3 regions of the Kitasatospora sp. NPDC058184 genome follow, and region 1 is predicted to be linked to each of the others. Evidence: riboswitches for the same ligand, from Rfam matches in the RefSeq annotation. Region 1 holds a riboswitch; each other region holds the start of a gene.
What was found. A riboswitch is a leader RNA that binds a small molecule or an ion and turns the genes downstream of it on or off. The one in region 1 is predicted to bind thiamine pyrophosphate.
Positions count from the first base shown of each region.

Region 2: it holds a riboswitch for thiamine pyrophosphate, as region 1 does, so the genes downstream of both, ACFVXH_RS11080 (cytosine permease) here and thiO (glycine oxidase ThiO) in region 1, are expected to answer to the same signal.
Region 3: it holds a riboswitch for thiamine pyrophosphate, as region 1 does, so the genes downstream of both, thiC (phosphomethylpyrimidine synthase ThiC) here and thiO (glycine oxidase ThiO) in region 1, are expected to answer to the same signal.

Region 1 covers NZ_JBHVVE010000001.1:471,730-483,675, reverse strand. The annotation lists gene pknB (Stk1 family PASTA domain-containing Ser/Thr kinase) at 1-1,478, opposite strand, end outside; gene ACFVXH_RS02200 (thiazole synthase) at 1,563-2,360, opposite strand; gene thiS (sulfur carrier protein ThiS) at 2,364-2,663, opposite strand; gene thiO (glycine oxidase ThiO) at 2,660-3,835, opposite strand; TPP riboswitch at 3,839-3,951, opposite strand; gene ACFVXH_RS02185 (NAD(P)/FAD-dependent oxidoreductase) at 4,035-5,243, shown strand; gene ACFVXH_RS02180 (Rv2175c family DNA-binding protein) at 5,296-5,661, shown strand; gene thiE (thiamine phosphate synthase) at 5,661-6,314, shown strand; gene ACFVXH_RS02170 (polyprenyl synthetase family protein) at 6,382-7,560, opposite strand; gene metF (methylenetetrahydrofolate reductase [NAD(P)H]) at 7,758-8,672, shown strand; gene ACFVXH_RS02160 (hypothetical protein) at 8,878-9,777, shown strand; gene ACFVXH_RS02155 (NAD(P)/FAD-dependent oxidoreductase) at 9,795-11,312, opposite strand; gene ACFVXH_RS02150 (DUF4126 domain-containing protein) at 11,336-11,938, opposite strand.
Region 2 covers NZ_JBHVVE010000005.1:64,061-76,006, forward strand. The annotation lists gene ACFVXH_RS11050 (aminopeptidase P family protein) at 1-315, opposite strand, end outside; gene ACFVXH_RS11055 (PP2C family protein-serine/threonine phosphatase) at 445-1,893, opposite strand; gene ACFVXH_RS11060 (bifunctional DNA primase/polymerase) at 2,508-3,170, shown strand; gene ACFVXH_RS11065 (DUF5926 family protein) at 3,446-4,429, opposite strand; gene ACFVXH_RS11070 (ATP-binding protein) at 4,499-4,918, opposite strand; gene ACFVXH_RS11075 (glycerophosphodiester phosphodiesterase family protein) at 5,346-6,170, opposite strand; gene ACFVXH_RS11080 (cytosine permease) at 6,280-7,698, opposite strand; TPP riboswitch at 7,691-7,835, opposite strand; gene ACFVXH_RS11085 (S1C family serine protease) at 8,102-9,913, shown strand; tRNA gene ACFVXH_RS11090 (tRNA-Ser) at 9,977-10,064, shown strand; gene ACFVXH_RS11095 (MerR family transcriptional regulator) at 10,248-11,075, shown strand; gene ACFVXH_RS11100 (MFS transporter) at 11,121-11,946, shown strand, end outside.
Region 3 covers NZ_JBHVVE010000016.1:24,116-29,365, reverse strand. The annotation lists gene ACFVXH_RS27285 (helix-turn-helix domain-containing protein) at 119-916, opposite strand; gene ACFVXH_RS27280 (VOC family protein) at 1,030-1,386, shown strand; gene ACFVXH_RS27275 (SRPBCC family protein) at 1,404-1,835, shown strand; gene thiC (phosphomethylpyrimidine synthase ThiC) at 1,895-3,709, opposite strand; TPP riboswitch at 3,704-3,838, opposite strand; gene ACFVXH_RS27265 (DUF5326 family protein) at 3,968-4,168, opposite strand; gene tenA (thiaminase II) at 4,441-5,112, opposite strand.

The DNA of each region.
Region 1 (11,946 bases):
CCGCCCCTGGTCAGCTGGGCGCCGGTCAGGGCCGCGGCGGCGTCGGCGGCGCTCTTCCCGGTGAGGTCCGGCACCGCGATCCGCTTGGGGCCCTTGGAGAGGGTGACGGTGACGCTGTCGCTCTTGCGGGTGCGCGCGCCCACCCCGGGGTCGGTGGAGATCACCTGCCCGGACGGGACGGACTCGCTGAACACCTCGACGAACCTGCCGTGCAGGCCCTCCTTGTCCAGGACCCGCTGCGCCTCCGCCCGGTCCTTGCCGAGCACACCCGGCACCGAGCCGTACAGCCCCTCGGAGATCCCGTAGGTGACGCCGCCGATCGCCAGCACCAGCGCGGCCAGCGCGGCCGTCCAGACCAGCGTCCGGCGGGGGAGGCGGCGCAGCGGGCCCGGCCGGGGCCGGCGCCGGTGCACCGGGGTCGGCTCGTCGTACGGGCGCGGCTCGGCGAGCAGCTCGTCCATCAGCTCCGGCGGCATGTCCAGCACGCTGGTGCGCTCCGTCGGCGGGGCCTCGGCGGGCCGCGGCAGCGGCTGGATCACCGAGGTCGGCTCGCTGGTCGGGTAGCGCGGGCTGGGGCGGGTGGAGGCCGGCGGCTCGGCGTCCAGCGCGGCCGGGGCGAGGGTGCGGCGCACCCGCTGGAGGGCGGCGAGCAGCTCGACCGCGTCGTACGGGCGGGCACCGGCGGACCGGGCGCAGGCGGCGGCCACTATCGCGTCCAGCTCGGGGCCGACGGCGGGGGCGACCCGCGAGGGGGCCGGGACGTCCTCGTGCAGGTGCTTGTACATGACCTGGACGGGGTTGTCGCCGGTGTGCGGGCGGCGGCCGGTGAGCATCTCGTACAGCAGGATGCCGGACGCGTAGACGTCCACCCGCTGGTCGGTGGGGGCGTCCGGGAGGATCTGCTCGGGGGCCAGGTAGGAGACGGTGCCCATGACCGTGCCGCCGGTCGCGGTGGTGGTCGAGGTGGGCGCGCCGTCGGCGCTGCCGAGCACCCGGACCAGGCCGAAGTCGGCGACCTTGACCAGGCCGCCCTCGGTGATCAGCACGTTCTCGGGCTTGACGTCGCGGTGGACCAGCCCGGCCCGGTGGGCGGCGCCGAGCGCGGCGAGCACCGGCTCCAGCACGTCCAGCGCGGCCCGGACGGACAGCGCGCCGCGGTCGCGCAGCAGGTCGCGCAGGGTGCGGCCGGGCACGTACTCCATGGCGAGGAAGACGTGGCCGCCGTCCGCGCCCTGGTCGAAGACGTTGACCACGTTGGGGTGGGTGAGCCTGGCGACCGCCTTGGCCTCGCGGATGAAGCGGGCGGTGAAGCCCTCGTCACCGGCCAGCGAGGGGTGCATCACCTTGAGCGCGACCACCCGGTCCAGCCGGGTGTCGGTGCCCCGGTAGACGGTGGACATCCCGCCGGTCGCGATCCGCTGCTCGACCCGGTACCGGTTGTCGAGCAGGGCGCCGATCAGGGGGTCGTGCAGTGCCATGTCCACTCGGAGAGTCTAGGGTGCGGGACCGCCCGGTCCCGGCGGACACCGCCTCCGGGACCGGCTTGTGACATGCGCGACGGTTCAGAACGCCGGGTGCTCGCGGGTGTCCAGGTCGGCCCGGCCGGCCATCGCGGAGGAGGCCTCGGCGTGGAAGCGGCGCGGGATCCGGCCGGCCCGGTGGGCGAGCCGGCCCGCCTCGGCGGCGTGCCGCATCGCCTCGGCCATCAGCACCGGGTCCTGAGCCCTGGTCACCGCGGAGGCGAGCATCACCGCGGCGCAGCCCAGCTCCATCGCCAGCGCCACGTCGGAGGCGGTGCCGGCGCCCGCGTCCAGGATCACCGGGACGCCCGCGCCCTCCACGATCAGCTGGAAGTTGTGCGGGTTGCGGATGCCCAGGCCCGAACCGATCGGCGAGCCCAGCGGCATGATGGCCGCACAGCCGACGTCCTCCAGCTTGCGGGCCAGCACCGGGTCGTCGTTGGTGTACGGCAGGACGGTGAAGCCGTCGTCGACCAGCGTCTCGGCGGCGTCCAGCAGCTCGATCGGGTCGGGCAGCAGGGTGCGCTCGTCGGCGATCACCTCCAGCTTGACCCAGTCGGTGCCGAGCGCCTCGCGGGCCAGCCGGGCGGTCAGCACGGCCTCGCCGGCGGTGAAGCAGCCGGCCGTGTTGGGCAGCACCCGGATGCCGTTGCGGGTCAGCACGTCCAGGACGGAGCCCTGGGTGGTGGCGTCGACCCGGCGCATCGCGACGGTGGTCAGCTCGGTGCCGGAGGCGAGCAGCGCGCGCTCCAGGACCTCCAGGCTGGGGGCGCCGCCGGTGCCCATGATCAGCCGGGAGGAGAAGGCCGTCCCGGCGATGGTCAGCAGATCGTCGGCCATGGTTCAGCCTCCCTGGACGGCGGTGAGGATCTCGATCCGGTCGCCGGTGCCCAGTGCCGTCCCGGGCCACGAACCGCGCGGCACCACGGCCTCGTTGAGCGCGGCGGCGACACCGGTGTTGGCGGCGCTGACGGAGGCCACCAGCTCGGCGAGGGTGGTCGTGGCGGGCACCCGGCGGGGCTCGCCGTTGACGGTCAGGGCGATCTCGGCCGGGGCGACCGGGTTCGGGGCGTCCTCGTGCACGGCGTTCTCGTCTGGGGCGTGCTCGTGCGGGGCGTTCTCGGTCAGGGCGATCTCGGTCATGCGGAGGCCTTCGCGACGGGGGATTCGGAGGAGAACCGGGCGGGGGTGAACGGCCTTGCGAGCTCGGGGACTTCACCGGTGACCAGGTACTCGGAGACCAGGTCGGCGGTCACCGGGGTGAGCAGCACGCCGTTGCGGTAGTGGCCGGTGGAGGCGACCAGCCCGGGCAGCGGGGTCGGGCCCAGCAGCGGGGCGTTGTCCGGCGAGCCGGGGCGCAGCCCGGCCGAGGTCTCGCGCAGCGGGAGTTCGGTGATCCCCGGGACCAACTCGTGGGCGTCCCGCAGGAGTTCGTACACCCCGCCGGCGGTGACGGTGGTGTCGTAGCCCTGCTCCTCGGTGGTCGCGCCGACGACCAGTTCGCCGTTCTCCCGGGGGACCAGGTACAGGTGCCGGCCGCGGACCACGGCGCGGACGTTGCGGGAGAGGAACGGCCGGTAGGCCTCCGGCACGTGCAGCCGCAGCACCTGCCCCTTCACCGGGCGGATCGCGGGCAGCACCCCCTCGGGCAGACCGGGCAGCCGGTGGCTGTGCGGGCCGGCGGCGAGCACGACCTGGTCGGCGGTCACCGTCTCGTCGGTGCTCAGCCGGGCGCCGGTCGCGCGGCCGTCCTCGACCAGCAGCTCGACGGCCTCGGCGCGGTGCAGCAGGACGCCCGCGCGCCCGCAGGCGGCGACCAGGGCGGTGAGCAGGCGCCGGGGGTCCACCTGGTGGTCGTCCGCGGCGTGCAGGGCGCCGCGGACGGCGGGGGCCAGCATCGGCTCCAGCCTGCGGGCCTCCCGGCCGGTCAGCCAGGTCGAGTCCAGGCCCAGCCGCTGGTGGAAGGCGTACAGCTCGCGCAGTTCCTCGCGGTCGTCGGAGTCCAGCGCGACGGCGATCGTGCCGCAGCGGCGGTAGCCGGTGTCCAGGCCGCCGCTCGCCTCGGAGAGCTCGGCGGCGAAGGTCTCGTACCGCTCGTTCGAGGCCATCCCGAGGCGCAGCAGCGGCTCCTCGCCGTACTGCAGCTCGGTGACCGGGGCGAGCATCCCGGCCGCGACCCCGGCGGCCCCGCCGCCGTGGGCGGGGTCGACCACGATCACGTTCCGCGCCCCGCGCCGCGCGGTGCGCCAGGCGACGGCGAGGCCGATGACGCCCCCGCCGATCACCAGCACGTCGGCATGGGTGCCCGATGGCAAGCGTGACAAGGCTGCTCTTCTCCCTTCGCCGGTATGACCCGGATCAGGTTCGGACGGTCGCAGGCCGTGTCAGCCCGCCTCTCAGCCCGGTCCGCCGGGCTCCCGTGTGGTCCTCCCACCTTAACGCCGGGGGTCGGCCCGGCCGAAGGCCCGTACGCGGGGCGGACGGCCCGGAGGCCGCCGCGTCGCGCTGAGTACAGTGGCGGGCGTGGCAGAGCTGAGCGGAACGGATCGGGTGGTCGTCGTCGGAGCCGGGCTGGCCGGGGCGCAGTGCGCCCTCAAGCTGCGGCAGGGCGGCCGGCAGGGGCGGATCACGCTGGTCGGCGAGGAGCCGCACGCGCCGTACGACCGGCCGCCGCTCTCCAAGGACGTGCTGCTCGGCAAGGCCGACTCCACCGCCCTGGACATCGACTACGGGCAGCTCGGCATCGAGCTGCTCACCGGCCGCCGCGCCACCGGCCTCACCCCTGGCGTGCTGCACACCGACGGCGGCGACCTCCCGTACGGCTCGCTGGTGATCGCCACCGGCGCCGTGCCGCGCGCCCTGCCCGGCGCCGAGCGGGCGCACCTGCTGCACACCCTGGACGACGCCCTGGCGCTGCGCGCGCTGCTGCGCCCCGGGCTGCGGCTGGTGCTGGTCGGCGCGGGCTGGATCGGCGCCGAGGTGTCCACCGCGGCCCGCGCGGCGGGCTGCGAGGTGACGGTGGTCGAGGCCGGCCCGGCGCCGCTGCCCGGCGCGCTGCCGACGGAGCTCGGCTCGGCGATGGCCGCCTGGTACGCCGAGGCCGGGGTCGAGCTGCGCTGCGGGGTCGGCGTGGCCGCCGTCGAGCCCGGCGCGGTGCTGCTGGCGGACGGCTCGCACCTGCCCGCCGACGAGGTGGTGGTCGGCATCGGGGCCCGCCCCGCGACCGGCTGGCTGGCCGGCTCCGGGGTCGAGCTGGACGCGACCGGCGCCGTCGTCGTGGACGGGCGGCTGCGCACCTCGGTGCCCGGCGTCTTCGCGGCCGGCGACTGCGTCAGCTACCCCTCGGCCCGGGCCGGCGCCCGGCTGGCCGTCCAGCACTGGGACCACGCGCTGCGGTCCGGCGAGGCGGTGGCCGCCGCCGTCCTGGGCGCGGACGCGCCGGCCTACGACCCGGTGCCGTACTTCTGGTCCGAGCAGTTCGGGCGGATGGTCCAGTACGCCGGCCGGCACGCCGAGGGCGACGAGCTGGTCCGGCGCGGCGACCCGCGGGGCGCCGACTGGTCGGTGCTCTGGCTGCGCGACGGCGTGCCGAGCGCGCTGCTGACCGTCGACCGGCCGCGCGACCTGGCCCAGGGGCGGCGGCTGATCGAGCGCGGCACCGCGCTGGACCCGGCCCGGGCGGCCGACCCCGCGGTACCGCTGAAGGCGGCCGTCGCGGGGTAGGCGCGGGGCAGGTCTGGTGCGCGGTGGGCCGCGGAGGTGGCAGTCTGGTGGCGTGAGTGAGATCGAAAGCAAGATTGAATCCCTGGTCACCGACTGGATGTACCTGCCCGACATCTCGGAGCAGTGGGGGGTCCGGGTCACCGAGGTGCGTGACCTGGTCAAGAACGGCGGCCTGATCGCCGTCCGGCGCGGCCCCAACAAGTCGCTGCAGGTCCCGGCCGCGTTCATCGACGGCCCCGGCCTGGTCAAGCACCTGTCCGGCACCCTGACCGTCCTGCGGGACTGCGGGTACAACGACGCGGAGATCCTGGAGTGGCTCTTCACCGAGGACCCGTCGCTGCCCGGCAGCCCGATCCAGGCGCTGCGGGAGAACCGCGGCACCGAGGTGAAGCGCCGCGCCCAGGCGATGCTGATCTGATGGCGGCGGACACGCCGCGCGCCGGGCTCGCCGACGCCCGGCTGTACCTGTGCACCGACGCCCGCCGGGAGCAGGGCGACCTCGCCGAGTTCCTGGACGCGGCGCTGGCGGGCGGGGTGGACATCGTCCAGCTGCGCGACAAGGGCCTGGAGGCCAGGCAGGAGCTGGAGGCCCTGGAGGTCTTCGCCGACGCCTGCCGCCGGCACGGCAAGCTGCTGGCCGTCAACGACCGCGCCGACGTCGCCCACGCGGCCCGGCCGGACGTGCTGCACCTCGGCCAGGACGACCTGCCGGTGCCGGCCGCCCGGGCGATCCTCGGCGAGGACGTGCTGATCGGCCGCTCCTGCCACGCCGAGTCCGAGGTGGACGCGGCGATCGCCGAGCCCGGGGTGGACTACTTCTGCACCGGCCCGGTCTGGCCGACCCCGACCAAGCCGGGCCGCCCGGCCCCGGGCCTCGGCCTGGTCTCGTACGCGGCGAAGCGGGACACCGACCGGCCGTGGTTCGCGATCGGCGGGATCGACCTCGGCAACCTGGACGAGGTGCTCGCCGCCGGTGCCCGCCGGGTCGTCGTGGTGCGGGCCATCACGGCCGCGGCGGACCCCCGGGCGGCCGCCGCCGAGCTGTCCCGCCGGGTGCGCGCCGCGCTCTGAGCGGCGTCCCGGGTCTCGGTGGGACCCCGCAGGACCGGCCCGGGGCCGTCGCCGCCCGTCAGTACGTTCAGTACTTGCGGACGGTGGCGGCCTCGGCCAGTGCCAGCAGCACCGTACGGGCCCGCTCGTCGGCGAGCGGCGCCGCCTCCAGCGCGGCCAGCGACTGCCGCATCAGCTCCTCGATCCGGCGCTCCACCAGCTCCGGCGCCCCGCTGCGGGCGACCAGCCCGCGCAGCTCGGCGACCTCCGGGGCCGCCAGGTCCGGCGCGCCCAGCCGCTCGTCCAGGTGCCGGGCGTCGGCGGCCGGCAGGCCCCGCATCGCGTGCGCGACCAGCAGGGTGCGCTTGCCCTCGCGCAGGTCGTCCCCGGCCGGCTTGCCGGTGACCGCCGGGTCCCCGAAGACGCCGAGCAGGTCGTCGCGCAGCTGGAAGGCCTCGCCCAGCGGCAGCCCGAACGCCCCGTACGCCTCGACCAGCTCCGGCCCGGCGCCGGCCAGCAGCGCGCCCACCTGGAGCGGTCGCTCGATGGTGTACTTCGCGGACTTGTAGTGCAGGACGGTCTGCGCCCGCTCCAGCGCGCCCTCGTCCGTCGAGTCGCCGGCCACCGGCTCCAGCACGTCCAGGTACTGGCCGAGCATGACCTCGGTGCGCATCAGGTCGAACACCGGCTTGGCGGCGAGCACGGCGGCGGGCTCCAGGCCGGAGCGCAGGAACAGCTCGTCGCACCAGATCAGCAGCAGGTCGCCGAGCAGCACCGCGGCCGAGGCGCCGTACTGCTCGCGGTCGCCGCGCCAGCCGCTGTCGCGGTGCAGCGCCTCGAAGCGGCGGTGGACCGAGGGCAGGCCGCGGCGGGTGTCGCTGCGGTCCATCAGGTCGTCGTGGACGAGGGCGCTGGCCTGGAGCAGCTCCAGGGCGGCGGCCGCGTTGGCGATCGCCTCGCCGGTCGCGCCCGCGGCCGGGCCGCCGGCGCCGCGCCAGCCCCAGTAGCAGAAGCCCGGGCGCAGCCGCTTGCCGCCGTCCAGCAGGAAGTCGCGCAGCGCGTCGGCGGCGGGGGCCAGCTGGGGCGAGATCTTGTCGAGGAGCACGGACTGGCCGTCCATGAACGCGGCGAGCGCCGCGTTGACACGGGTGCGGACGTCCTCCACGTCCATGGGGTTGGCCGCACTGCCGGCCGCGTTGCCGGTCGCACTGGTGGCCGCACTGAGGGCCGAACCGGGGCTGGCCGGCCGGGTGCTGGACGAGGTCACGATGGGGCTCCGCTGGTTCTCTGGGGTGCAGCAAGCGTAGCGGTGCGGCCGGGAACGGCTGTGCGAGCGGCTCGGCCCGGGGTGCGGGGGAGGGGCGGCGGAGCCGTTCCGGGGCGAAACGGAACGTCTTCCATCAGTTGTCTCAATAGATGGAATACGGTTGTCCGGCCCCTTCGAACGCCGGATAGCCTGCCAGCATGGCACTCGGAATCGCTTCCACGAGAACGGATCGCGCACTGACGGTGCGCGAACTCCTGGCGGCCGGCAAGCGCTCCTTCTCCTTCGAATTCATGCCGCCCCGCACCGAGGCCGGCGAGCAGAAGCTCTGGGACGCCATCCGCCGGCTCGAACCGCTCGACCCCAACTTCGTCTGCATGACGTACGGCGCCGGCGGCTCCTCGCGCGAGCGCACCGTCAACATGGTCGGCCGGATCGCCACCGAGACCACCCTGACCCCGGTCGCCCACCTCACCGCGGTGGACCACTCGATCGCGGAGCTGCGCAACATCATCGGCCAGTACGCCGACCAGGGCGTGCGCAACGTCCTCGCGGTCCGGGGCGACCCGCCCGGCGACCCGATGGGCGAGTGGGTCAAGCACCCCGAGGGCGTCACCTACGCGTACGAGCTGGTGGAGCTGATCAAGGGGATCGGCGACTTCTGCGTCGGCGTCGCGGCCTCCCCGAACATGCACCCGCGCTCGACCGACTGGGACGAGGACATCCGGCACTTCGTGGCGAAGATCCGCTCCGGGGCCGACTACGCGATCACCCAGATGTTCTTCGAGGTGGACGACTACCTGCGGCTGCGCGACCGGGTGGCGGCCGCCGGCTGCGAGACGCCGATCATCCCGGAGATCATGCCGGTCACCAACGCCAAGCAGCTGGAGCGCTTCCCGCAGCTCAGCGGCTCGGCCTTCCCCGTCGACCTGGAGGCCCGCCTGCGGGCGGCCATCGACGACCCGGCGGCGCTGCGGGCCATCGGCATGGAGCACGCCACCGCGATGGCCGAGCGCCTGCTCGCCGAGGGCGCGCCGGGTCTGCACTTCATCACGCTGAACCACTCGACGGCGACGCTGGAGATCTACCAGAACCTGGGGCTGCACCAGCGCTGAGCGGGCGCTGCGGGGGCCTGCTCCCGCCGCGCCGACGCCGGGTGTTCACGAGCCCGTCACCGTACCGACGGTGGCGGGCTCGGTCGTGTGCGGCCGGTGCCCGGGCGGCGGGAACGCGATGCGGTACCCCGGCCGTTGAACCGGTACAGTCGCCGCACACGCGCGGCGCACACGCGCGGGTACGCGACTGGAGGTAGCGGGGCGGATGGGCATCGGATACCTGCTGCTGTACGTCGCGTTGGCGGTGGTGGCGCTCTGGCTGGTCGCGGAGGTGCTGCTGCAGAACCGGGCACCGCTGCACTGGCGGGTCCTGGCCCTGGCCGGCTTCCTGGGCGTGGCCGCCGGGATGGTCCTCGGCTCGGTCGTGGTGATCGGGGCCGGCGCCGCGCTGTTCGCGGTCGGACAGGCCTTCGTCACCCTCTCGGTCAAGCGCGGCCACCAGACCGGCTGGTCCCTGCGGAAGCCCGACGGCAGCCTGCCCGGCCCGCTCGCCAAGGTGCCGCTGCTCGGCGCCCTCACCGGCGGCGCCGCCGCGGTGGCGGCCGCCGCGGTCGCCCGCAGGCGGGTCGGCGAGGTCAGCCCCGTCGAGGAGACCCCGGCCCCCGCGCCGCTGCCCACCCCGCTGCCCTCCCCGGTGCCCGACGAGGTGCCGGAGGTCGAGCAGACCGCCGCCTTCGAGATGCAGGAGCTCGCCCAGGACGGCGTCTACGCCCCCGGGTACTACGAGCAGCAGCAGCCGCAGGTCCAGCAGCAGCCCCAGGACCCGTACGCCCCCGCCTACCAGGCCGGCTACGACCAGCAGCAGTGGCAGACCCAGCAGCAGCCCGCCTACGCCTACGACCAGCAGCAGACCTACGGCGGCTACCCCCAGCAGCAGCCCGACCCGTACGGCGGCTACCCGCAGCAGCAGCACCAGCAGCAGGACCCGTACGCGGGCTACCAGCAGCAGCCGCAGCACCAGCAGGCCTGGGACCAGACCGCCCAGCAGCAGCCCCAGCAGTGGCAGCCCCAGCCCGACCCGCACACCCAGGGCATCCCGCAGCAGCCGATGTACGACCAGAACCACGGCTACCAGCAGCAGAACACCTGGCACCAGCAGGGCTGACCGGCCCGACCGGCCCGTTACGCCGGGCCGATCAGGCCGGCGGTGATGCAGGCCGACATGCCGACGCGGGCGAGGCCGCCGCCGGGGTGGGCGTTGCCGCCGATCAGGTAGAGGCCGGGGACGGGGGACTCGTTGGCGGCCTTCAGCCAGGAGCCCGCGGAGCCGGCCAGGGCCGGGCGGGCGACCGCGCCGAACAGCGCGCCGGTCTCCCGGCGGGTGTCCTCCGGGGTGCGCACGACCCGCCACAGGATCCGCTCGCGCAGGCCCAGGCCGGCCGCGTCCACGTGGGCGAGCAGCCGGTCGGCGTAGCGGTCGGCGAACCCGGGGACGGTCCAGTCGACCTCGTCCTGGGCCGGGACGGTCGCGGTCAGCACCACGCTCTCGTGGTCGTCGTCGGGCCGCAGCGCCGGGTCGTCCGGGCGCAGCACCTGGACGGTGGGGCGCTCGCAGGGCGGCGCCGAGAGCGTCAGGGCGTTCGCCTCGGCGGCGGGGTCGGCCGCGTGGACGACCGTGCGGTGCGGGGTGCCCTCGGGCCGGGGGCCGCGCAGGGCGAGCAGCACGCTGAAGCGGCCGGGCACCTCCACCGGCTCCCACTCCCCGGGCGGCAGCCCCGGCCACTCGGCCAGGCCGTGGCGGTAGAAGGCGTCGGTGTCCATCGCGGAGACCACCAGGTCCGCGTCGATCCGGCCGTCCGCGGTCTCGACCCCGGTCGCCCGGCCGCCCTCGACGACCACCCGGGTGACCGGGGTGTCGAAGCGGAACGCGACCTTGCGCAGCTCGCAGCGGCGGAACACCGCGTCCGCGAGGGCCCGCAGCCCGCCCCGGACGTACCAGACGCCGAAGGACTGCTCCATGTACGGCAGGACGGTGGCCCCGGCGGGTGCCTCGGCCGAGGTGAAGCCGTACCGCAGCGCGGGCTCGCACAGCAGGGCGGTCAGGCCGGGGTGGCCGTCGAGCTCGCGCGCGGCCACGTGCTCCAGGGACCACGGCTGGGCGCGGCGCAGCCGGGCCAGGCCGGTGCGCGGCGGGACGGGGTACGGGTCGGTGCCCACCAGGGCCCGGTCGGCCGGGGACAGGACGCCGCGCTCGGCCGGCAGCGGCTCCTCCAGCAGCGGGCGGCGGGTGGCCTCCCAGACCGTCCGGCCGTGGTTCATCACCGCGCTCCAGCGGGCGCCGGAGCCGGCCCCGAAGGCGGCGTCCAGCGCCTGGCTGACGCCGCCGCGGGAGGCGTTCGGCAGGGTGACGGCGGTGCCGTCGGGGAACAGGTGCCGGCTCTCCGGGTCGACCGGGGCCAGCTCGATCAGCTGCTCCAGGGGCTCCTTGCCGGTCTTCAGCGCGAGGTCGCGGTAGACCGCCGGGAGGGTGAGCAGGCCGGGCCCGGTGTCGAAGGCGAAGCCCTCGCGCTCGTACCGCCCGACCATGCCCCCGTAGGTGCCGCCCGCCTCGCAGACCGTCACCCGGTGGCCGAGGGTCGCCAGCCGGGAGGCCGCCGCGAGCCCGCTCATTCCTGCGCCGATGACGACGATCTTTGCCATGGCACCTGATCCTAGGACCAGTCTCAGGCGCTCCCCGCCGCCGCCCGGGCGGCCCGGCGTTCGCGGCGGCGGGCCCGGAAGGCGCGGATCCGGCTGACCGCCAGCCAGACCAGCAGCAGCCCGGCGGCCAGGACCACGGCGGCGACCGAGGCGGCCAGCCAGGGGTGGAAGATCGCCAGGGTGATCAGGCCGGCCACCGAGAGGTCCTCGGCCATGCTGACCACGATGTTGCTGGCCGGCTCGGGGGAGGTGTTGACGGCCATCCGCAGCGAGGCCTTCACCAGGTGGCTGACCAGCGCCGAGGCGCCGCCCATCGCGCCGGCCGCGACCTCGCTCAGCGAGCCGGGGTCGTTGCCCGCGATCAGCACGCCGACGGTGGCGCCGGCGACCGGCCGGATCACCGTGTGCACGACGTCCCAGACGCTGTCCACGTACGGGATCTTGTCGGCCACCGCCTCCAGCGCGAACAGCACCGCGGCCACGATCAGCACGTCGGTGCGCTCCAGCGCCTGCGGCACCGAGTCCGCGTCGGCGAACCTGCCCAGCAGGCCGAGCAGCAGCACCACCGCGTAGGCGTTGATGCCGCTGGCCAGTCCGCTGGTGAAGATCAGCGGCAGGACCGTCATCGCGTCCC
Region 2 (11,946 bases), on a different contig from region 1:
GACGTACTCGCTGGCGGCGCGGAACGCGTAGTCGGTGTCGTTGGAGCGGACCCGCAGGTTGCCGGCCGGGACGACCAGGCGCTCGCCGGGGTAGGCGGCGGACAGCGCGGCGCGGCGCTCGGCCGCGTACGGGGCCTGGGCGACGGGGGCGAGGCCGTGCAGCTCGGTGTCGGCCCAGCCGGACTTCATCGAGGCGGCCAGCTCGTCGGAGATGTCGCCGTAGAGACCGTTCTTGCGGCCCTTGTGCTGCTCAGGCTCCTCGCCGCCCTCGGCCTCGGGGTTCTCGGCCACCGCGGGGGTACGGTCCTCGGTCACGTGCAACGCCTCCTTGGGGGGTGGTACCGCCGCCCCTGGGGGAGGTGTCGGATCGCGACACGCGCGGGCGGCCGTGCGTCCGTCCATGGTACGGACGCCCGGCCGCCCGTTCGTTCCGGGCCCGAACCGTCACTCGAAGCGGGCCGCCAGCAGCATCAGGTCGTCGGTGGCCGTGCCCCCGGCGTCCGGGTCCGGGCAGACGGCCAGCAGGTGGGCGCAGAGCCGGTCCGGGTCGATCCGCACGTCGCGCGGGGCGTCGGCGGCGGCCCGGCGCAGGTTGGCCTGCCCGGCGTGCAGGGTCGGGCCGCAGCGGCGGGCCAGGCCCTCGGTGTAGAGCAGCAGGGTGTCGCCGCGCTCGGCGACGAACTCCACCCCGGGGGCCTCCCAGCAGGCCAGCATGCCGAGCGGGGCGGAGAGCGAGGTCTCCACGAACTCGGCGCCGTGCCGGCCGACCAGGACGGGCGGGCAGTGCCCGGCGCCGGCCAGGGTGATCCGGCGCTCCTCGGGCTCGATCCAGGCGTAGACGGCGGTGGCGGTGCGGGTCGGCTCGGTGGTCTTGAGCAGCAGCTCCAGGTCCCCCAGGACGGAGACCGGGTCCTCGCCCTCCAGCACCGCGTACGCCCGCAGCGCGGCCCGGACCCGGCCCATCGCGGCGGCCGCGCCGGGGGCGGAGCCGGGGCCCGCGCCGGGGCCGTCGCCGGAGACGGAGCCGACGGTGAGGCCGATGGTGCCGTCGGGCAGCGGGATCGCGTCGTACCAGTCGCTGCCGGTGGAGCGCTCCAGCCCGGCGGGGACGAGCCGGGCGGCCAGCCGCAGCCCGGCGGCCCGGGGGAGCCGGTCCGGCAGCAGGCCGCGGCGCAGCGCCTCGGTGGTGCGCGAGATCCGGTCCGCCTCCAGCTGCTTGGCGAGCAGCGGGGCGGCGATCTCGCAGTAGTGGCGGGCCAGTTCGCGCTGGCAGTCGGTCGGTTCGGCGGGCTCGTCGTAGAACCAGAGGGCGGCGGCGAGCGGGCCGTCCTCCTCGGTGGCGAGCGGCAGGCCGTAGGCGCCGCCGAGGCCGAGGTGGACGGCGAGTTCGCGCAGCCGGGCGCCGGTGGCCGGGTCCTCGGCGAGGTCGTGGGAGTGCAGCTGGGCGGGCCGGTCCCGTTCGCGCAGCAGCCGGGCCAGCAGGCTCTGCTCGGTCGGGACGGTCTCCAGGGCGCCGAGGCTGGCGCGGTCGAGGCCGTGGCCGACCGGCTGTCCGGGTCCGCCGCCGGGCCGCCGGGTGACCAGCATGCCGCGCCGGGCGCCGAGCAGGGCGGCGCCGGAGGCGAGGACGGTGTCCAGGGTGGCGGCCAGGCCGCGGGCGCGGGCGAGCCGTTCGGTGTGCTCGTGCAGGCTGGTGATATCGGACAGGCGTCCGGCCAAACGGTCCTGCAGCGCGGCGGAGGGCGCCGTGTGGCCGTCCGCCGTGCCGTCCGGGGCGTTGACGGGGCCGGGGAGGTCCGGCAGGTCGAGGACGGTGAGCCCGCCCGCGCAGCCGGGTTCGCCAGGCTCGGCGGTCGTCGTCGGGAGGGCCGTCGACGGGTGGGACTCGTTCATGCCGTCACTCCTGACGCGGTGCTACGTGCCATGCGAAACCCCCAGGTACGGCCAATGTGGAGCGAGCACGGCCAAAGGGCGTGTTTCGCCTCGATTCGCTACTACTCGTCATTGATCGACAGCAATGCCACCACTTCTACACAGGCCATTCGGGGCATGTCCAGATCCAGGACGACGCGGTGGCCCGTTCCACATCGATCGCGACCCGGTCGGGGGGCGCGCGGGGTTGGTGCGCGCGCCACTCGGCCCGGAGGCATGGAGCGGGCCGCGAGCGGGCAGAACGGGGAGGACGGCCCGGGCGGCCGTCCGGATCGTATGTCCGTGCCGCCCGTGAGCCGGGTCGGCCGGAACTCTCTCACTCGTACGGTGGAACCAAGCGCGCCCGGGCGGCGTCCATCCGGTCGCGTACGGGATTCTCGTTCCAAGGGCTGTGCCCTGCGCGGCCCTTTCACGTCGTACTCCACACCTGCTCCACGTCGTGCCGCGCCGTCCGCCCTGCCGCCCGCCCCGCGCCGCGCCGCCCGGGTCCGTGCCGCGGCGGGTCCGCGCGGAGGATCCCGACGGACGCCGGCGGAGCGGAGCGAACCGAGCGGTCAGGGAAAGGAACGAGCGCCATGCGTGAGAACCCGAAAGACCGGTCGGAGGATCGTTCCGCCCGGCTGGCCGCGGCCCTGACGGCCGCCGTCGACCACCGTTGGCCCGTGGTGCCGGGCGCCGTGCTGCGCGACGGCCGCTGCTCCTGCGGCGACCTGGACTGCACCGTCCCCGGCGCGCACCCGCACGACCCCTCGCTGCTGGCCGCCACCACGGACGCCCGGATGGTGCGCTGGTGGTGGGAGCGGCAGAGCCCGGACGCGCCGGTGCTGGCCGCCACCGGCTCCACGGTCTCGGCGGTCAGCCTGCCCGCGGCGGCCGGCGCCCGGGCGCTGGTCTACCTGGGCGCGCTGCGGCTGCCGCTCGGCCCGGTGCTGGCGATGCCGGGCCGCTACGCGCTGCTGGTGGCCCCGTACTCGCTGGACGTGCTCGGCGAGATGCTCGCCCAACTCCCTTGGGTGCCAGGCTCGTTGCGCTACCACGGGGCGGGCGGCTTCCTGCCGCTGCCGCCCGGCGGCGCGGCCGTCGGGGTGCCCTCGGCCGGAGGCTGGGGGAGGGTGCGCTGGGTGCTCGCGCCGCGACCGGGCGTCGGCGGCGGGGTCTGGCTGCCGCAGGTCGGGCCGCTGCTGGGGGAGTTGGTGGAGGCGACGGTCCGGCTGGACAGCGGGCGTTCGGCCTACTGAGGGCCACCGGAGCGGGACGGGCTGTCGACACCGTCCGCCGGGCCCGGATCCGGGCTTCTCCCGGGCCTCGGCCCGGGCCCGTCCGGGGGCTCCGAGCGGGGCACTCCGGAAAAAGAAAAGATCCGGCCGCTGGCGACGGGGGATGCACCAGCGGCCGGACTCTTTAGACAGTAACAAGGATCCGCGCCCGCGCCAATTTCCAAGACGCCCTCCACGCCCGGAAATTGCGCGTTCACCGCGACAATGTGACGCGTATCACGCGGATCCTGCGCCCTTTAGTTCAAGGTGACCTGACGGTTCACCAGGTTCGCGCGGGTGCGCCGCTCCTCGGCGGTCAGCGGGGCCGCGTCGGCGAGCACCGCGGCGAGCCGCTCGGCGAACTCGGCGGCCGGCTTCTCGCAGTCGGCGGCGGTCATCGCGAGCGGGAGGTCCCACACCGGGACGGTCAGGCCGTGCGCGCGGAAGGAGCCGACCAGGCGGGTGTCCGGGCCGAGCGAGGCCTCGCCGGCCGTGTTCAGCCGGGCCAGCGCGTCCAGCAGCTTCTCCTCGGGCACGGTCATCACCCAGCGCAGGTGGTTCTTGTCCGGGGTGCCGCACCAGTACGCGGAGTCCACGCTCGCGAGCTTCTCGGTCGGGATGGCCGAGGCGTTGGCGCGCTCCAGGGAGGCGGCGACCTCGCCGGTGGCGGCCTCGGCGTCCTCCAGCCAGAACTCGAAGCCGGTGTGCACGGCGGGCGTGAACGCGGCGGTGGTGTCCAGCAGGTCCTGCAGGCGGCGTCCGCCCGGGACGGTCCGGCGGGCCGGCACCGGGCTGCCCGGCTCGGTGGCCAGGGCCAGCTCCAGGGCGTCCGCGAGGTCGCGGCTGAGGTCGCCGGAGGCGGACTGGGTCTGCAGGCCGAGCAGGATCGAGCCGTCCTGGCGGCGCAGGGCCGGCCAGGCCAGCGGCAGCACGGTGGCCAGGGTCACCGACGGGACGTCACCGGTCGCGCCGTCGGCCACGCCGGCGGCCAGCGTCAGCGGCACCGTGGCGGCGGGCACCAGCTCGCGCAGCGCCACCCAGTCGGCCTCGCCCGGCAGGCCCTCGAACGGGCGGTGCACCAGCTCCTGCACCGCGTGCGAGGCCTCCCGGCCGTGACACGCCTTGTACCGGCGGCCCGAGCCGCAGGGGCAGTCCTCGCGGGCCCCGACCACGGGGATCTCGCCCGTGACGGCGGTGGTGGACTGGCGCTGCGGCGCCTTCTTGGCGGCCTTCTTGCCCATGCTGCGGCTCTCCCGGGAACGGTGGTCCTGTGTCCCGGGAAGCCTAACGACACATTCCCCGAGCCCGGCTCACGCGCTACGGGCATCGCCCCCGGTGCGCCGGGCGTGCCGGGCCCGGGCGGGCAGCGCCGCCCAGACCGTGACCTCGCCTGGGGCGTCGCGCACGCCCCAGTCGCTGGCCAGCTGGTCGACGATGCTCAGGCCGCGGCCGCCGCGCGAGGTCAGCGAGGGACTCGCGGGCAGCGGCCGGGTGGCCGCCCCGCCGTCCGTGACCTCCAGGGTGAGCACCCCGTCGGCGTGCATCTGCCAGCGGACCAGCACCCCGCCGGCCGGCTCGGCCGGACCCTCGGCGGGCTCGCGGGCGCCCTGCGCGGCGGTCGCCCCGGAGGGGACGCCGACCAGCACCTGCCCGAGCACCTCGGCCCGGGCGCTGCGGCCCAGGGCCGGCAGCGGGCCGAGCGGACGGGCGTACCGACAGGCGTTGCTCAACAGCTCGGAAAGGATCAGAACAGCATCATCGATGACCGGTTCGGGTACCTGCCGGTCACCCAGATCTCGACGCAGTCGGCGCCGTGCGACCCCGACACTCGCTGGGCCGTGCGGCACTGCCATGGTCGATGAAGTCGGCACTTCACGCGCCACCATCAACGCCACCCCCGGACCTCCTTCAGCGTATGCCGAGGGAGAGATGCCCCTTGGTAATGCGTCGGAAACGAGCACCGGACGATCCCGCGAGCCCATTTCGAGTGCGGCGACCGACGGTCGACATCAGGTCATTCCGCGCTCACCCTCCGTCGCCCGGATGCAAGAATTCCGGCAATTTCGCGCGAGGAAGGTTTGACTGCCGACCAGAGTGATCGGATCGGAGGGGTTCGGAGGAGTACGGCCTTCGGTGCGCCGACGGATCACCGGTGGATCACCGGCCGAGCTGCGCCAGTACCTCCGCGGGCCGGTTGGTGATGATCGCGGACACCCCGAGCTCCAGGCAGAGCTCGACGTCGGCCGGCTCGTCCACTGTCCACACGTGCACCTCGTGGCCGAGCTCGCGCAGCCGGGTCACCAGCTGCGGGCGGGCCCGCACCAGCTCGATGCCCGGGCCGGCGATCCGCGCCCCGCCCGGCAGCGGCGAGCCCTCGCGCAGCCGGCCGAGCAGCGGCAGGGTCCGCTCGAACAGGAAGACCCGCCGGTACCGCGGCGCGGCGGCGGCCACCCGGTTCAGCGCGACCGAGGAGAAGCTCATGATCCGGGCGGACGGGCGGTCGCCCTCCCGGGTCGCGCCGATCTTGAACCGCTCCAGGGTCCGCAGCAGCTCGGCCTCCACCCGGCCGCGGAAGCGCACCGGGTGCTTGGTCTCGATCGCCAGGTCCACCGGGCGGCCGCACTCCACCACCAGCTCCAGCAGCCGCTCCAGCCGCAGCACGCCGCGCAGCTCCGGGTCGGTGCTGGGGCGGCCGGTCTTCCAGGCGCCGAAGTCGTACGCCTCCAGCTCGGCGAGGGTCATGGCCGAAACGGTGCCCCGGCCGTTGGAGACCCGGCCGATCCGGCGGTCGTGCACGCAGACCAGCGCGCCGTCGGCGGTGACCCGGACGTCGCACTCCAGCGCGTCCGCGCCCTCGTCGAGCGCGCGCCGGTAGGCCGCGAGGGTGTGCTCGGGCAGGGCGTGGGAGGAACCGCGGTGGGCGATCACCTGGACGGGCGGCACGGTGCGCGCCGCCGCCGAGGACAGGTCTGGGCTGGTCACAGGCCCAACGATAGGCGGCGGAGGTGAAGCGCGGACAAAGACGGCCCCAACCTGTGGGGCCGTCTCCGTACCTGCGGGGCCCGCTCGGGCCCCCGCTCCCTCCGCTCCGTCAGCCCCGGACGGCGCGGCGGCCGAGCGGGGTGAGCGCCCAGGTGGCCAGGGCCGGCACCAGGAAGGCGAACAGTGAGGCCGAGGTCCACTCCTGCGGGGTGAAGTGCAGCGCCTCCTGGGCGGAGGTCCAGAAGTCCGTCCACCAGCCCGCGACCTTGGTCGGCGCGATGAACTGGTAGACCGCGAAGCCCAGGGCCCACGGCAGCAGCATCAGCCAGCGGGACGGCGCGTCGGCGGAGAGGTTCCAGCCGCGTCGGCCGGCGCCGAGGAAGTAGTCCACCACGAGCACCGCCAGCAGCGGCACGAACACCGAGCCGATCAGGCCGAGGAAGCCGTAGTAGGTGTCGGTGAACTCGTCGATCTGCAGCGCCAGCACGGTGATCAGCACGCCGATCGCGCCGGAGAGCACCCGGCGGTCCACCTTCGGCAGCAGGTTCTGCACCGACATCGCGGTCGAGTACACGTTGGCGAAGGACTGGTCCGTCTCGCGCAGCACCAGCACCAGCAGGAACAGCCAGCCGGCCCAGACCCCGAGGAAGGAGTCGAAGATCCGGTTCGGGTCGCCGTCCGACTGCAGCAGCGCCATCAGGCCGAGCACGTAGCACCAGACCTGGGCGACCGTGTAGCCGGAGAAGCTGCCCCAGAACGCCGAGCGCGGGGTGCGCGAGTGCCGGGTGTAGTCGGCGGCCAGCGGCACGAAGGAGACCGACACCGCGATCATCGCGTCGGTGGCGCCGAGGAAGCCGTGCCAGTTGCCCGCGCCCGGGTCCGGCACGCCCTGGCGGCCCAACTGGACGGTGAAGTACACCATCGCCACCGCGACCGCCCCGGCCACGAAGCGGCGCAGCACCGCGATCGAGCCCAGCGGCCAGATGGTCAGCGCGGTGGTCAGCGCGCCCGCGAGCAGGACGAACAGCCAGCGGTAGCCGGTGGTGTGCGCGACGGTCTGCGCGCCCGCCGAGATGGTCAGCAGCTCGAAGACGCCCCAGCCGATGCACTGCACGATGTTCAGCACCGTCGGCAGGTACGACAGCCGGGTGCCGAACAGCCCGCGCAGGTTCGCCATCGCGGGGGCGCCGGTGCGGGCGCCGATCAGCGCGGCCACGGCGAGCATCGCGGTGCCGACCGCCGTACCGATCGTGATCGCGGTCACCGCGGCGGCCAGCGACAGCTCGCTGCCGGGGGCACCGAGCACGGTGGCGGCGGTGGAGAAGCCGATCAGGCTGACACCCAGGTTCATCCAGAGCGCGAAGTGGTCCCGGAAGCGCAGCGTGCGCGGCGGTTCGGTGTCCAGGACCAGGGGCGCTTCGACGTGCTCGGCGCGTTCCAGGAGGGCGGTCGCGCCCGGCGCGGGGGCGTTCGCGCCGGAGTCGGAGGCGTTCGTACCCGAAGAAGAGGATGGCGAAGCAGGCGGCATGGCCGATACTCCCTACGCCGGCATTACCCGGACAGGTTCCGGCGGTCAGCGCCCCCTCGAACGTCCGTCACTCGTGTGGCGTACGGTCGACATGCGCACTCTCAGCCTGGTGGGTCCAAGCTCCCGCGTGTCAGTTTGGAGCGCCAGGCTAACCGGCGCGGGTGCCGACGCCCAAGGCCGAGGGCGGGGCGGTCCGCATCGCGGACGCCCGACGGGGAGGGGAGCCCCGGCCGTCGGTACGGGTGCCGGAGCCGGTGTCGGTGCCGCTGTGGGTGCTGACGCCAGTGCCGGTGTCGGTGCCGGCTAAGGATTCTTATGAGTTCTTCAGAGGGGTCCTTACGGCAAACGAATCGACAGTGCGAAAAACTATGGTCCTTGGTTCTGCCAGCTATGGAGGTCGTCCGTGAGCACCGAGCGCGAGGTTGGGCCCACCGGGCCGCAGGGGGAGCAGCCCGCCGGGCCGGGGGCGGCCGAGTCCGCTGCCGCGGGCCCCGCTCAGGGCGGGCACAACCCGACCATGGCGTTCCGGCGGGTGCCCGAGCCGGAGGCGGGCGCGGTCGAGGCCGCCGCCGCCGAGGCGGCGCCGTCCGCCGACGCCGTTCCGGCCGAGGAGGTCCCGGCCGGGGGTGGGCACAAGCCCACCGTCGCCTTCACCAAGGTGCCCGCACCGGAGGCAGCCGCCGAGCCCGTGGCACCCGCCGCACCCGCCGTACTCGCCGTCGAGGAGCCGACCGTCGACCCGGCCACCGGCTACATCGACGCGCCGCCGCCGGTCCTGCCGCCCGTTCCGCCCGCCCCGGTGGCCGCCGCGCCCGCCGCCCCGGCCCTGCCGCCGGCCGGCAACCCGTACGCCACCCCGACCCACGGCGTCCCCGCCGCCGGCGCGCACGAGGGGTACGGCGCCGCTCCGGCCGCGCCCGCCGCCCCCGCCGCGCACGGCCACCACCCCTTCGGGGCCGGCCAGCCGCTCGGCGGCTGGGGCCCCACCCACGACTCCACCTCCGGCGGCGCCGGCTACCCCGGCGGCCCGGCCGGCCCGCTCGGCTACCCGGCGGAGTACCCCGGCGGTCCGGGCGGCCCCGGCGGCCCGCGCAAGAAGCGCGGCGGCCTGGTCGCCCTGATCGCGGCCGTCGCGCTGGTCGCCGGTGTGGCCGGCGGCGCGCTCGGCGTGTCCGTCTCCGACAGTTCCGACCGCAGGAGCTCCGCGAACGACCACCGCAGCACCACCGTCCAGGCCAGCGACACCCAGAAGAACGAGCCCGTCCCCGGCTCGATCGCCGCCATCGCGCAGAAGGCGCTGCCCAGCGTCGTCACCATCAAGGCGCAGGGCAACGGCGAGTCGGGCACCGGCACCGGCTTCGTCTTCGACACCGAGGGCCACATCCTCACCAACAACCACGTCGTCGCGCCGACCCTCAGCGGCGGCAAACTGACCGTCAAGTTCGCCGACGGCAGCTCCTACAGCGCCTCGGTGCTCGGCCACGCCGAGGGCTACGACGTCGCCGTGGTCAAGATCGACAACCCGCCCAAGAGCAAGCTGGCCCCGCTGCCGCTGGCCGACTCCGACAAGGTCAACGTCGGCGACGCCACCGTCGCGATCGGTGCGCCGTACGGCCTGGAGTCCACCGTCACCAGCGGCATCATCAGCGCCAAGGACCGCCCGGTGGCCTCCGGCGACGACACCGGCTCGCAGGCCTCGTACATGAACGCCCTGCAGACCGACGCCTCCATCAACCCCGGCAACTCCGGCGGCCCGCTGCTCGACTCCGGCGGCGCGGTGATCGGCATCAACTCGGCGATCCAGTCCAACGCCTCCGCCAACGGCCGGGCCGGCAGCATCGGCCTGGGCTTCGCCATCCCGATCAACCAGGCCAAGTGGGTCGCGGACACCCTGATCAAGACCGGCAAGCCGGTCTACGCCAAGCTCGACGTGCTGCGCAACGACGACTACAAGGGCGACGGCGCGCAGATCCAGACCAAGGACATCCAGGGCCAGCCCGCCGTCACCCCCGGCGGCGCGGCCGACAAGGCCGGCCTCAAGCCGGGCGACGTCATCACCAAGCTCGGCGGCGTCCCGATCGACAACGGCCCCGCCCTGGTCAGCCGGATCTGGACGCACAAGCCCGGCGAGACCGTCGACGTCGAGTACACCCGCAACGGCCAGACCCTCAACACCAAGGTCACTCTCGGCCAGCGCGAGGGCGACCAGCCGTAACCCCCGCCCGCACCGAAACGTGTGCACCGAACCCCGCCGGACCCGTTAGGCTGACCTCCGCCTGGAGAGCTGCCCGAGCGGCCTAAGGGAACAGTCTTGAAAACTGTCGTGCGGTGACCCCGTACCGTGGGTTCGAATCCCACGCTCTCCGCCGGTAGGAGAACCACCTGCTCAGGGCGGGTGCCGAGACCACTCGGCACCCGCCCTCGGTGTTTCCCGGGCGGGTGCGGGCGCCGGCTGTGGGCCAGGTGGGGAACTGCCGTGGAACGGCCACGGGCGAGGGCGGGGCGGGGGTTGACCCTGACACGGTGGCAGGGGGTGGAGTGGTCGCACCATGTTGAACATCGGAGACTTCGCCAGCCACGGCCGGGTGTCGGTGCGGATGCTGCGCCACTACGACGCGATCGGGCTGCTGCGGCCCGCCCGGGTGGACCCGGTCAGCGGCTACCGCTTCTACGAGGCGTCCCAACTGGCCCGGCTCAACCGGGTGATCGCGCTCAAGGAGCTCGGGTTCACCCTGCAGCAGGTGCGGGCCGTCCTGGACGAGCGGGTGGACGCGGCCGAGCTGCGCGGGATGCTGCGGTTGCGGCGGGCCCAGCTCGCCGCGGCGATCGCGGCCGACGAGCTGCGGCTGGCCCGGGTGGAGGCGAGGCTCCGGACGATCGAGAGCGAGGGGACCATGTCCGTGCGGGATGTCGTGGTGAAGCCGGTGCCGTCCGTCCGGGTGGCCCAACTGACCGGTGTGGCCGCGAGTTACGAGCCGGAGGACATCGGGCCGGTGATCGGGCCGCTGTTCGCCGAGCTGTGCCGGCGGCTGGCCGGGGCCGGGATCGAGGCGGCCGGCCCGTCCGTCGCCCACTACCAGGACGCCCCGGAGGGCAACGGCTCGGTGCTGGTCGGGGCCGCCGTCCCGGTCGGCCCGTCGGTGCGGGCGGGCGCGCACGACTTCGAGGTGGTCGACCTGCCGCCGATCGGGGAGGCGGCGACGATCGTGCACCGCGGCCCGATGGACGAGGTGCTGGGCGCGGGCCAGGAGCTGGCCCGCTTCATCGAGGAGAACGGCTACCGCTCGGCCGGCTACGCCCGGGAGCTGTACCTGGAGTGCCCGGAGGACCCGGCCGGGTGGGTCACCGAGCTCCAGGAGCCGGTGGTCCGCGGGTAGCCGGGCTTGCCCTCGACCCGGTCGAGGGTCCTAGCGTCACCGGGCATGACCACTGCCGCTGCCACCGCCGCTGCCACCGCCGCCGTCGGTTCGCGGGCCGCGCTGCCCCGGACGTACCTGCTCTGGCTGGCCGGGGTCCAGGCCGGACTGCTGGGCGACGCCGCGCTGTACTTCGCCCTCGGCTGGGCCGCCTCCGCGCACGGCGGCGGCGCGGCCGGGCTGGTCCTGACGGCGGTCACGGTGCCGCGCACCGCGCTGGTCCTGCTGGGCGGCGCGGTCGCGGACCGGTTCGGCGCCCGTCGGGTGATGCTCGTCGGGGACACGGTGATGCTGGCCGCGACCGCCGCGCTGGCGCTGGTCGCGGCCGACCGGGGCACACCGCTCTGGCTCCTGGTCGCGGCGGCGGCCGTGATCGGGACGGTCGACGCCTTCCACCTCCCGGCGAGCGGTTCGATGCCGCGCCGGCTGGTGCCCGCCGACCGGCTGCCCCGGGCGCTCGCCCTGCGGCAGGCCGGCGGGCAGGGCGCCGTCCTGCTCGGGGCGCCGCTCGGCGGCCTGCTGGTCGCGGCCGGCGGGCTGCCCGGCGCGGCACTCGTGGACGCGGTGAGCTTCGGGGTCGTGCTGCTGGTCCTGCTGCGGGTCCGCCCCGGGGCGGACGGGCCGTCCGGTCCGCGGGCCGGCCTGCTGAGCGAGGCCGCGTCCGGCGTCCGGCTCGCCCTGGCCGACCCGCTGCTGCGGGCCGCGCTGCTGCTCACCGGTGCGGCGGCCGGGGCGCTGCTGCCGGTGGTGTCGCTGCTCGGCCCGCTGCTCGCCCGGGCGCACGGCTGGTCAGCCGGGACGGCGGGACTGGTGAGCGGCGGGCAGGCGGCCG
Region 3 (5,250 bases), on a different contig from region 1:
TCCGGCGTAGCACGTATTACCTCTACCACGTAATACTAGTCCGGCGACGGACCCTCCGGGAGGTCCGCGACGAGCGGACCTCCAGGCCCGAAGGCGGCATGCTCACCGCCCCGCCGGCTCATGACGCGCCCGGGCCCGGGGCGAGCAGCCGACGCAGCACCGTGGGTGTGTGCCCCACGTGCTCGCGGACGACGCGGGTCAGGTGCGCCTCGTCGGCGAAGCCGAGCCGGGCCGCCAAGGCGGCGAGGCCGGGTTCGCCCTCGGCGATCCGGTCCATGGCCCGGGTGACGCGTACGCGGTTGCGGTAGCGGGTCAGCGAGACGCCCGTCTCCCTGGAGAACACCCGGCTCAGCCGGTAGGGCGACACCTCCAGCAGCGCGGCCAGCGCGCAGAGCCCACCGGCCTCCGGGGCCTCCTCGATGATCGCCTCGCGCGCCGCCGCGGCCAGCGCCCGGTCGGCCGGCCGGCCTGCCCGCCGGGCGCGGGCGGTCGACTCACCGGCCGCGGCCGCGACGAGCCGGAGCAGTTCCTCCGCCAGCGCGTAGTCGATGTCGCCGGTGCCCGCGGCGGCGACCAGACGGCGGTGGGCGAGGTCGACGCGCGCGTCGACGTACACCGTCGTCGCGGCGGGCGGGCGCCCGAGCAGGGAGGGCTCGAACCTGACCGACGTACAGACGTCGCCGCCGGCCGGGTGCGCGAAGCGCTCCTGCTCGCCGGGCGCGCCCAGGTAGGCCGTGGTCGCGTCCAGATCGGTGTCGGTGCCGTCGGCCGACCGCCGGAACCTGCCGCGTCGCACCAGCACCAGGCGGTGGTCGTCGCGGCTCTCCGGCTGCGACCACCGGGTGTGGTCGGAGCGGCACCCCACCACGGTCACGGTGAACTCCGGCCGGGCGGCGAGGGTCGATGCGGACAGCATGCCGCGGACGGTACCCGCCGGGTACGACAGGACGGCCCGCAAGGATCTTCAAGACCTCCGGTGCCGTCACCCCGGATGCTGGGGCCCACGTGACGACAGGAAGGGAGCCATCCATGGCCGTCCACGCGGAGCTCACCGCGATCACCATCGACTGCGCCGACCCCCGGGCCCTCACCGGGTTCTACCGCCAGGTCACCGGCTGGGACCTCGGCCAGGCCGACGACGACTTCGTCCAACTCGGCGCGGGGCCGGTCCGGTTGGCCTTCCAGCGGGTCGCCGGCTACCGGGGGCCCGGCTGGCCCGACGCCGCGAAGCACGCCCACCTCGACTTCGCCGTCGCCGATCCCGAGGCCGCGGTGCAGGAGCTGCTCGCGGCGGGGGCGACCAGGCCGGAGTTCCAGCCCGGCGAAGGCGATTGGACCGTTCTCGCCGACCCCGAGGGCCACCTGTTCTGCATCGCTTCGGCCTGACGAGGAGTCGACCACCCATGGCCTCGATCCACAAGGAACTCGTCATCGATGCCCGCCCCGAGGCGGTGTGGTCGGTGCTCAGCGACTACGGCGCGGTGCACGAGCGGCTGGCGCCCGGGTTCGTCACCGACACCCGGCTGAGCTCGGACACGCGCACCGTCACCTTCGCCGACGGCACGATCGTGCTCGAACGGCTCGTCGACCTCGACCACGAGGCGATGCGGGTCGCCTACACGGTCGTCGGCGGCAGCCTCCACCCGTCCCACCACCACGCGTCCATGCAGGCCCTTCCGGAGGCCGGCGGCCGGACGAGGTTCGTGTGGCACACCGACGTCCTGCCCGAGGCCCTGGCCGCACCGATCGCCGAGTCCGTCGAGCACGGTTCGGCGGTGATCCGCCGCACGCTGGAGGCCGCCGCACCGGTCGCCGGCCCCGACGCCGGGAGGTAGCGGAGGACCGCGAAAGCGCCGCCCCGAGGTACTTCGGGGCGGCGCTCCGGCGTCCCGGGTCAGTCCACCAGCGGGAGGTAGACCTTGTTGCCCTGGGCCGCGAACTCGGCGGACTTCTCGGCCATGCCGGCCAGCGCCTCGGCGTCGAACTCACTGGAGACGGCGGTGGATCCGTCGCCGTGCTCGTCGCGGATCTTCTGGGAGATCTTCATCGAGCAGAACTTCGGGCCGCACATCGAGCAGAAGTGCGCGGTCTTGGCGGGCTCGGCGGGGAGGGTCTCGTCGTGGAAGTCGCGGGCGGTCTCCGGGTCGAGGGCCAGGTTGAACTGGTCCTCCCAGCGGAACTCGAAGCGGGCGTCGGAGAGGGCGTCGTCCCAGGCCTGGGCGCCGGGGTGGCCCTTGGCCAGGTCGGCGGCGTGGGCGGCGATCTTGTAGGTGATCACGCCGGTCTTGACGTCGTCCCGGTTGGGCAGGCCCAGGTGCTCCTTGGGGGTCACGTAGCAGAGCATCGCGGTGCCCCACCAGGCGATCATCGCGGCGCCGATGCCCGAGGTGATGTGGTCGTAGCCGGGGGCGACGTCCGTGGTCAGCGGGCCGAGGGTGTAGAACGGCGCCTCGTCGCAGATCTCCTTCTGGAGATCCATGTTCTCCCGGATCTTGTTCATCGGGACGTGGCCCGGACCCTCGATCATCACCTGGACGTCCCGCTCGCGGGCGATCCGGCCGAGCTCGCCGAGGGTCTTCAGCTCGGCGAACTGCGCCTCGTCGTTGGCGTCCGCGATCGAGCCCGGACGCAGGCCGTCACCGAGCGAGAAGGTGACGTCGTAGGAGGCGAGGATGGAGCAGAGCTCCTCGAAGTTGGTGTAGAGGAAGTTCTCCTGGTGGTGGGCCAGGCACCAGGCCGCCATGATCGAGCCGCCGCGCGAGACGATGCCGGTCTTGCGGCGCGCGGTGAGCGGGACGTAGCGCAGCAGCACGCCGGCGTGGACGGTCATGTAGTCGACGCCCTGCTCGCACTGCTCGACGATGGTGTCCCGGTACACCTCCCAACTCAGCTCCTCGGCGCGGCCGTCCACCTTCTCCAGGGCCTGGTACAGCGGCACGGTGCCGATCGGCACGGGGGAGTTGCGCAGGATCCACTCGCGGGTGGTGTGGATGTTGCGGCCGGTGGAGAGGTCCATGACGGTGTCGGCGCCCCAGCGGGTGGCCCAGGTCATCTTCTCCACCTCCTCCTCGATCGAGGAGGTGACGGCCGAGTTGCCGATGTTGGCGTTGATCTTCACCAGGAAGTTGGTGCCGATGACGGCCGGCTCCACCTCGGGGTGGTTCACGTTGACCGGGATGACGGCCCGGCCGCGGGCCACCTCGGCCCGCACGAACTCGGGCGCCAGGCCCTCGCGCAGCGCCACGAACTCCATCTCCGGCGTCACCACGCCCCGCTTGGCGTAGGCGAGTTGGGTGACGGCGGCACCACCGCGGCCGCGCAGCGGACGGCGCGGGCGGCCGGGGAAGACGGCGTCCAGGTTGCGCAGGTTCCCGCCGCGCGGCGAGGTGTGCTTGATCCCGTCGTCCTCGGGGCGCGACTCGCGGCCGTCGTACTCCTCGACGTCGCCGCGCTGGCGGATCCAGGGGTCCCGCAGCGCGGGCAGGCCGCGCCGCACGTCGGGCTCGTACGACGGGTCGGTGTACGGGCCGGAGGTGTCGTACAGCGGGACGGTCCCGCCGTTGGTGAGCCGCACCTCGCGGTACGGGACGCGCAGGTCGGGGCGCGATCCCTCGCGGTAGGCCTTGTGCCAGGCCGGGGTCGGGTAGCCGGTGCGCTCGCTGCTGGGGGCGCTCCGGACAGACTGCGGCTGTGCTTCGAACGTGGTCATCTGACCTCTACTCCCTACGCCGGCATTACCCGGTCAGGTTCCTGCGGTCGACGCAGCCGTCGGTCCGTCCGTCGACGTCCCGGTCAGCGTCCTCTCAGCCCGGTGCTCCGAGCTCCCGCGTCGCAGGCGGTGTTGCCTGCACACGACGCCCAACACCGTAGCGAGCGGATCGCCGCAGGTCCAGAGCGCCTCACGCCAGAGGCCCGGCTCCCCGTCTCGCGGGGGGCCGGGCCTCAGGGCGGCGGTCGGGGCGGCCGGTCAGCTCTTGGCCGCCTTCTTCACCAGGACCACCACGGCGGCCGCGATGCCGACCACCACCAGCAGCTTGATCACGATCGAGAGCAGTGCGCCGACGACGCCGAACACGAAGGCGACGATGTTCCAGGCCAGCACCAGGACCAGCACCGGGATGACGATGTTGCGCACCCAGGAGGGCAGCGACTTCCAGAGCTCAGCCATGTCGGTTCCTCTTCTCCCCTCGGGTCGGCCGCCGTCCGGTGCCGCATCCCGCTTGCTTTCGGTACTTCGATCGTACGGTGGCGCGAGTGCCGGAACGAGGCCCAACGGCCCGGAGAGAACCCCGAGATCCCCCCGATCCCGACCCCCCGGGTGACCCCCGAGAACTCCTCCGGCGGGGGCACGGCCCCGGGCCTTTACGACCTGTCCGAGCGACGCCGAAAGCAAGCCCGTCCGGACGACGGGCGGCAGGCGGCGGGCGCCGCCCGGACGGCTCAGACCGGCCAGCGCTCGCCGCGCCAGGCGGCGTCCCAGAACATCCACTCGTAGCGCGAGGTGGTCACGAAGTGCCCGACCACCTTCCGGCGTTCGGCCGCGGACAGCTCCTCGCCCAGCCGGTCGGTCAGCGCCAGCACCCGGCGGACCACCGACTGGAAGGCCTCGTCGCCGTAGGTGGAGATCCACTTGGCGTACAGCGGGTCGGGCGAGCCCTGGGCGAGCAGCGCCTCGCCGACCCGGGCGTAGATCCAGTAGCAGGGCAGCACCGCGCCGAGCGCCTCGGCGAAGGAGCCGCCGTAGACGGTGGCCAGCAGGTAGCTGGTGTAGGCCCGGGTGGTGGGCAGCACCGGCTCGGCGGCGGCCTCCTCGGCGCTGCCGCCGAAGGCGGTCAGGAACTCGGCGTGCATGCCCTGCTCGGCGGCCAGCGCGCCGACCGCGTCGTCGGCGAAGGCCCGGACGTCCTCCTCGCCGGGCGCCTTGGCGGCGCAGACGGCGAGCGCGCGGGCGTAGTCGCGCAGGTAGTGCGAGTCCTGGACGACGAAGTGGCGGAAGGCCTCGCGCGGCAGGGTGCCGTCGGTGAGCCCGGCCAGGAATGGGTGGGCGAGGATCTCGGCGTACACCGGCTCGATGGCCGCCCAGAGTTCTTCGGTCAGCGTCTTGGTGCTCATGACGCGACCCTAACCGCCGGGGCGGCCGGTCCTCCGCCCAGTGTGCCGCTGTCCTCCCCCGTCCCCGGGCCCGTCCGTCCACCTCCCGGACCAGGGGCATTCAGCACGACCCCGCCGTGTGGTGGTTCCGCCGGGAGG